DNA from 2 places in the Pseudomonas bubulae genome. Region 1 is predicted to be linked to the other one. Evidence: predicted binding sites of a transcription regulator. Region 1 holds the regulator's gene; the other holds the start of a gene.

Evidence for each region. Region 1 encodes LexA, which represses DNA repair genes until DNA is damaged. Its sites were predicted from a motif close to CTGTNTNNNNANACAG; they were not measured.
Region 2: recN (DNA repair protein RecN) is a predicted target of LexA. The motif match lies at 1,374-1,389, and genes of this name have one in related genera.

The regions. Positions count from the first base shown of each region.
Region 1 covers NZ_CP146077.1:2,220,755-2,224,128, reverse strand. The annotation lists gene nagZ (beta-N-acetylhexosaminidase) at 1-611, opposite strand, end outside; gene V6L81_RS10390 (TetR/AcrR family transcriptional regulator) at 795-1,502, opposite strand; gene lexA (transcriptional repressor LexA) at 1,763-2,371, shown strand; gene sulA (SOS-induced cell division inhibitor SulA) at 2,383-2,856, shown strand; gene V6L81_RS10375 (hypothetical protein) at 2,926-3,159, opposite strand; gene V6L81_RS10370 (DUF6586 family protein) at 3,278-3,374, opposite strand, start outside.
Region 2 covers NZ_CP146077.1:5,000,230-5,003,603, forward strand. The annotation lists gene dnaK (molecular chaperone DnaK) at 1-506, opposite strand, end outside; gene grpE (nucleotide exchange factor GrpE) at 607-1,161, opposite strand; gene recN (DNA repair protein RecN) at 1,414-3,096, shown strand; gene fur (ferric iron uptake transcriptional regulator) at 3,195-3,374, opposite strand, start outside.

The DNA.
Region 1 (3,374 bases):
GCCGCCAGTTGCTTGCTCAAACGGGCAAACGGCACCAGGTCATGGGCACGGATCTGCTCCAGGCTGCGCTCATCCGTAGGGATGGCTACATGAGAGTCAGCTTCAGCCCACCCGTGCCCCGGAAAGTGCTTACCGGTGGCAGCCATGCCCGCGTCGTTCATCCCGCGAATGAATGCCCCGGCCAATACAGCGGCGCGCTCGGGGTCACCCTCGAACGAGCGGCTGCCGACCACAGCACTGCGCTGATAGTCCAGGTCCAGAACCGGGGCAAAGCTCAAGTCCAGCCCCACCGCCAGCACTTCAGTGGCCATGATCCAGCCACATTGCTCGGCCAGGTACTCGGCATTGGGGTTGTCGGCAATGGCGCGCATGGCAGGCAGGCGCACAAAGCCCTGACGCAGGCGCTGCACGCGGCCGCCTTCCTGATCGACCGCCAGCAGCAGGTCCGGTCGTATGGCCCGAATAGAAGCACTCAACTCACGCACCTGGCGCGGGTGCTCGATATTGCGTGCAAATATGATCAATCCGCCCACTTCAGGCTGGCGCAGCAATTGCCGGTCTTCAGCCGTCAGCCAGGTACCGGCGACGTCCACCATCAAGGAGCCTTGCAAGGCAGAACTCATGGGAAATCCTTTAGAAAGAGAGAGCGCTTGTTAACCGGTCCGGATACGCAGGCACGGGCCTGCGCACCGCACTCCAGAGAGGCGGCGGCGAATTGGCAGACGGGAACAAGACAGGGCTGGGCATGACAGCTAGCTTAGCGGATCAAAGCTGCCGCGCCCACCCGCAGCGGGTCAAACCTTGACGCTGACCGGTGCAGTTTTACTGCGAGGACGCATCTGCGCACTGGCCATGGCCGGATCGCTGACGCCGCTCTGGGCACGCATGCCGGCGGCGAGAAACGGCACCATCAGGCGCATCACCTGCTCGATCGAGGTGTTAACGCCAAAATCGGTCTCGGCAATGGCACGCAGCGCCTTGATCCCCGACATGCTGAAGGCCGCCGCGCCGAGCATGAAATGCACGCGCCAGAACAGTTCGATGGGCGGGATCTGCGGAGCCGCTTCATTGACCAGCAGCATATAGCGGCGGAACACCTTGCCGTACATGTCTTCAAGATAGCGGCGCAAGTGGCCCTGGCTCTGGCTGAAGGCCAGACCCAGCAAACGCATGAAGATCGACAGGTCGTTGCCACTGCGTGGCTGAATCACCAGCGCCTGCTCGACCAGCATCTCCAGCAACTCCTCAAGAGTCGGGCGATTCTCCGGCTTGCCCTGACGGCGCTCCAGCTCACGGTCCAGGTTGGCGCAGAAAGGCCCCAGGAAGCGTGAGAACACCGCCTGGATCAGCGCTTTCTTTGAACCAAAATGGTAATTGACCGCCGCCAGATTGACCCCGGCCTTGCTGGTAATCAGCCGCAATGAAGTTTCAGCAAACCCTTTTTCCGCGAACAGCTGCTCGGCAGCATCAAGGATACGTTCAACGGTTTCCGACTGGGCCATGACTACTCCGCCTGACAAACATTTAAACACTTGTTTGAAACATACGTTTCAGCCAGTCAAAAGTCAAGATGACCTATTCGTTTTGCGACCGGTCGGTTTCGCATTTAACCACAGCCTCGGCCAGCCCGGCCCCAACTGATAAGGTACGGACCACAGCGCTTATCGACGACCGTCCAGCGGACTGCCGGAAATGGATGATTGCCAATACGCCTTCACTGTATATAATCCCAGTCACTGTATAAAAAGACAGAGCGATCATCATGTTAAAACTGACGCCACGCCAAGCTGAGATCCTGGCTTTCATCAAGCGATGCCTGGATGACAACGGATACCCGCCCACCCGTGCCGAGATCGCACAGGAACTGGGCTTCAAGTCACCCAACGCTGCCGAAGAGCACCTCAAGGCCCTGGCCCGCAAGGGTGCCATCGAGATGACCCCTGGCGCTTCACGAGGCATTCGCATTCCCGGCTTCGAAGCCAAGGCTGACGAATCCACCCTGCCCATTATCGGCCGGGTTGCTGCCGGTGCGCCGATCCTGGCGCAGGAACACGTTGAAGAGTCCTGCAACATCAACCCGACCTTCTTCCATCCGCGAGCTGATTACTTGCTGCGCGTACAGGGCATGAGCATGAAGGACGTCGGCATCTTCGATGGCGACCTGCTGGCTGTGCATACCTGCCGCGAAGCGCGCAACGGCCAGATCGTGGTAGCCCGCATCGACGACGAAGTGACCGTAAAACGCTTCAAGCGTGAAGGCAGCAAAGTCTGGCTTATCGCTGAAAATCCGGATTTTGCCCCTATTGAAGTCAATCTCAAGGAGCAGGAACTGGTTATTGAAGGCCTGAGCGTCGGCGTTATTCGCCGCTAATAGGAGGCGTTATGCAGTTCCCCCACACACCGCTGCCCGCACAACTGACCCTGTTCGAGGCGTTCATGGCACAGCCCATGGCCCCTGCGATCAAGGACGTGCTCGAATCACCCTGGAGCGCCGAACCTGAAGTCTTCAGTGAGCTGTCGCTACGCGGTGCTGCCGGAAACTGCCTGAACCTGCTTGCCCCCATGCTGCGCGAACTGAGCGAGCAGCAAAACGCCCGCTGGTTGACCCTTATCGCACCACCGGCCAGCCTGACCCAAAGCTGGCTGCGCGATGCAGGGCTGAACCGCGAGCGAATTTTGCTGCTGCAGCCCAATGGCAATAAAAGCGCGTTGCAGCTCACCTGCGAAGCGCTACGCCTGGGCCGCAGCCACACCGTTGTCAGCTGGATCAACCCGCTGAACAGCGCTGCACGCCAACAGTTGATCAGCGCAGCCCGTACCGGTCACGGGCAAAGCCTGAATATTCGCCTGGGCTAAACAAGCAACGCTGCCACAGGGCCAGTGCAGAATGCACTTGCCTGGCTGCGGCACAGGGTTGCGGGGCGATTAATGAAGAATGCGCGGCCCGTCGTCTTTTTCCAGCTCGCCTTCTGCCAGCCGACCCGCCATTTGCACGCCGACGCTGAGCATGGCCTTGGCCACCTCTACGTGCTGACCCTGAAGAAAAGCCTTGGCATCTTCAGAAAAATTCAGCGTGACCAAAGACCCTTCGTCCTCAGCACGGCGCAACTCGATGCGGCCGTCTGGCAACTCGACAATTTCTAGAAAGGACGTTGGCATATAAATTTGTTCTCCACGAAAGCGTGGGAGTATATCAGCCATCCTATGGGAAATTCCCAGGATCTGTGCGCTTTGTACTACAGACTGATGAATGACTGTACCGTTTCGCTTATGACCCTCAGCACTCATTGAGTCCATCACGGAACCGAATGGCCAGCGCCTTGAGATTCTGGCGCCACTCTTCCATGGTTTCGCGGCTTAGCTCATGTGGCGCC
Region 2 (3,374 bases), 2.4 Mb from region 1:
ATGATGCGTTTTACGTCCAGACCCGCGATACGGCCGGCGTCTTTGGTCGCCTGACGCTGGCTGTCGTTGAAGTAGGCCGGAACGGTGATTACCGCTTCAGTCACTGGCTCGCCGAGGTAGTCTTCGGCGGTTTTCTTCATTTTCTTCAGAATTTCAGCCGAGATTTGTGGCGGAGCCATTTTCTGGCCGTTCACTTCAACCCAGGCGTCGCCGTTGTCAGCCTTGGCGATCTTGTACGGAACCATCTGAATGTCTTTCTGTACAACTTCTTCGTCAAAACGACGACCGATCAGACGCTTCACCGCGTACAGGGTGTTATGCGGATTGGTCACTGCCTGACGCTTGGCCGACTGGCCAACCAGAATTTCGCCATCATTGGCGTACGCAACGATCGACGGCGTAGTACGCGCGCCTTCTGCGTTTTCGATAACTTTTGCTTTACCGTTTTCCAGAACCGACACACACGAGTTGGTGGTCCCGAGGTCAATACCGATAATTCTGCCCATGTTTACTCTCCCTAAATTTGAATTTTGTTGCCGCAGCAGTAATGACCAACTGCGGCACTGCTTAACGCTTGACTTCTAAATGGGGGCCTTGTGGCCGATTTCAAGCCTGCTCGTCAATCGATGGCGAAACCGGCGCTGGCGCCTTGCTGACTACGACCATAGCCGGGCGCAGCAAGCGACCATTGAGCTGATAACCTTTTTGAAACACCTTGAGCACACTGTTTGGCTCCAGGTCTGCGCTTTCCTGCATTGCCATCGCCTGGTGATGCTCGGCATTGAAGGGTTCGCCGTGCGGGTCGATGGCTTCCAGCTGATAGCGCTTCAGGGTGTCCTGGAACATTTTCAGGGTCAGCTCGATCCCTTCACGCATCGGACGGATGTTTTCATCGTCCGGGCTGGACAGCTCAAGACCGCGCTCCAGGCTGTCGATCACCGGCAACAGGTCGCCAGCGAATTTTTCCAGTGCAAACTTGTGAGCCTTCTCAACGTCCTGCTCGGCGCGGCGGCGAACGTTCTGCAGATCGGCAGCTACGCGCAGAGCCTGATCGTTAGCGGCTGCCAGCTGCTCTTCAAGCACCTGCACGCGGGTTGCCAGATCTTCGCCAGCTACTTCGGCTTCCTGGTTCTGCGTATCCATAGTCTGTTCGTCTGCCATAGATTTCTCCTTTCAAACTTCGTCCGCGAGCTCGACTCGCGCTTGTGCCAAGGTATATGGGGTCGCAATTCTCAGGTTCAAGAGCCAAAAACCCATAAAAGGCATGTTTGGCGAACCATCCTCCCACTGCCGAAAAAACCAAACGAGCTAAGAACCCGAATAAAACAAGCAAATCGAACTAAACACAGCCATTGTCAGCACGAAACAAAACACTGTATAAATAACCAGACATTACGTTTTGGAGCAGCTCCCATGCTGGTGCACCTGTCCGTACACAACTACGCCATCGTTGAACATCTCGATCTGGAACTGGATCGCGGGATGAGTGTAATCACTGGCGAGACCGGTGCCGGCAAATCGATCATGCTCGATGCATTGGGCCTCACCCTTGGCGACCGCGCCGACAGCGGCGTCGTGCGCCCCGGGGCCGACAAGGCCGATATCCTGGCCACGTTCGACCTGCAGGATATCCCCGAAGCCCGTGCCTGGCTGGCCGAGCGCGACCTTGAAGGCGACGGCCCGTGCATCCTGCGCCGGGTCATCACCGCCGAAGGCCGCTCGCGCAGCTATATCAACGGCACGCCCTGCCCCCAGGGCGACCTCAAGGTCCTGGGCGAGCTGCTGATCGATATCCACAGCCAGCACGAACACCAGTCGCTGCTCAAGCCCGATACCCATCGTCGCCTGCTCGACGAGTTCGCCGGTGCCACCGACCTGGCCCGCCAGGTACAACTGGCTGCACAACGCTGGCGCCAGACCAAACAAGAGCTTGAGCACCTGTCCAACTCCGGCGACGAACAGCGCGCGCGCCATCAGTTGCTCAGCTATCAGCTTGAAGAGCTGGAGACACTCTCGCTGGGAGAAAACGAACTGGAAGAGCTGGAGCAGGAACATAAAAACCTGACCAACGCCGAAACCCTGCTGACCATCTGCCGCCAGGTAGTCGAGCAATGCAGCGAAAGCGATTCCGGCAACGTGCTCAATGCATTGACGGCCAGCCTCAACCGGCTTTCGAGCATCAACAGCAACTCCGGCTCACTGGGCGAAGCCACCGACCTGCTGGCCAGCGCACAGATTCAGGTCGAAGAGGCCGTAGGTGAGCTCAACCGCTTTATTGATCACTTCGATGCCGACCCGGGCCGCCTGCAGTATCTCGAGGAGCGCCTCGACACCATTTATACCCTGGCACGCAAACATCGGGTTCAACCCACCGAAGTGGCCGCCTTGCAGCAAAAACTGCTGGATGAGCTCGAAACACTCAACGCCAATGATGAAAATATCGAGCGTCTGGCCAATGAGCTGACCTCCTATGCCCGCCACTATCAAGAGTGCGCCCGCGAACTCAGCAACCTGCGCAACCTGGCCGCGACACGCCTGAGCAGTGCCGTCGAAGAAGAGATCCAGCGCCTGGGCATGCCTGGCGGCCGCTTTGTGATCGAACTGCGCCCGCAAGCCAGCAGCGACCCGGCGCCCTTCGGCCTCGAACACGTTGAACTGCTGGTGAGCGCCAACCCCGGCCAACCGCTCAAAGCCCTGGCCAAAGTGGCCTCGGGCGGCGAACTGTCGCGTATCAGCCTGGCCATTCAGGTCATCACCGCACAAACCTCCCGCGTACCGACCCTGGTGTTCGACGAAGTGGACGTGGGCATTGGGGGCCCCACTGCCGAGATCGTCGGGCAACTGCTGCGCCGCCTGGGCGAACGCGGCCAGGTGCTGACGGTCACTCACTTGCCGCAAGTGGCAGCGCAATGCCATCAACATCTGTTTGTCCATAAGGTTCGCGAGAGCGATACCACCCGCACGGCCGTGGCCAAACTGAGCAAAAAAGAGCGCGTAGAAGAAGTCGCCCGCATGCTTGGCGGTATCGACCTGACCAAGGAATCCCTGGCCCACGCCAAAAAGATGGTGATCACTGCAAAAAATCTTGCAGCTTAACGACGAACGGTCATGAAATAACCGATATCAGAAAGCACGAAGGCGGCCCTTGGGCCGCCTTCGATCGTTTCGCGAACCGTAATTCGCGTGACATGCTCTTACTTGGCCTTCTTGCGCACGTACAGCACCAAGTTGTGATCCACCAACTCAACACCGTGCTTGGCTGCAATGGCGTGCTGCAGTTTTTCGATGTCTTCGTCGAAAAACTCGATCACTTCACCGCTGTCCACGTTGACCATATGGTCGTGGTGGCCGCCGTCAGCATCAGCCAATTCAAA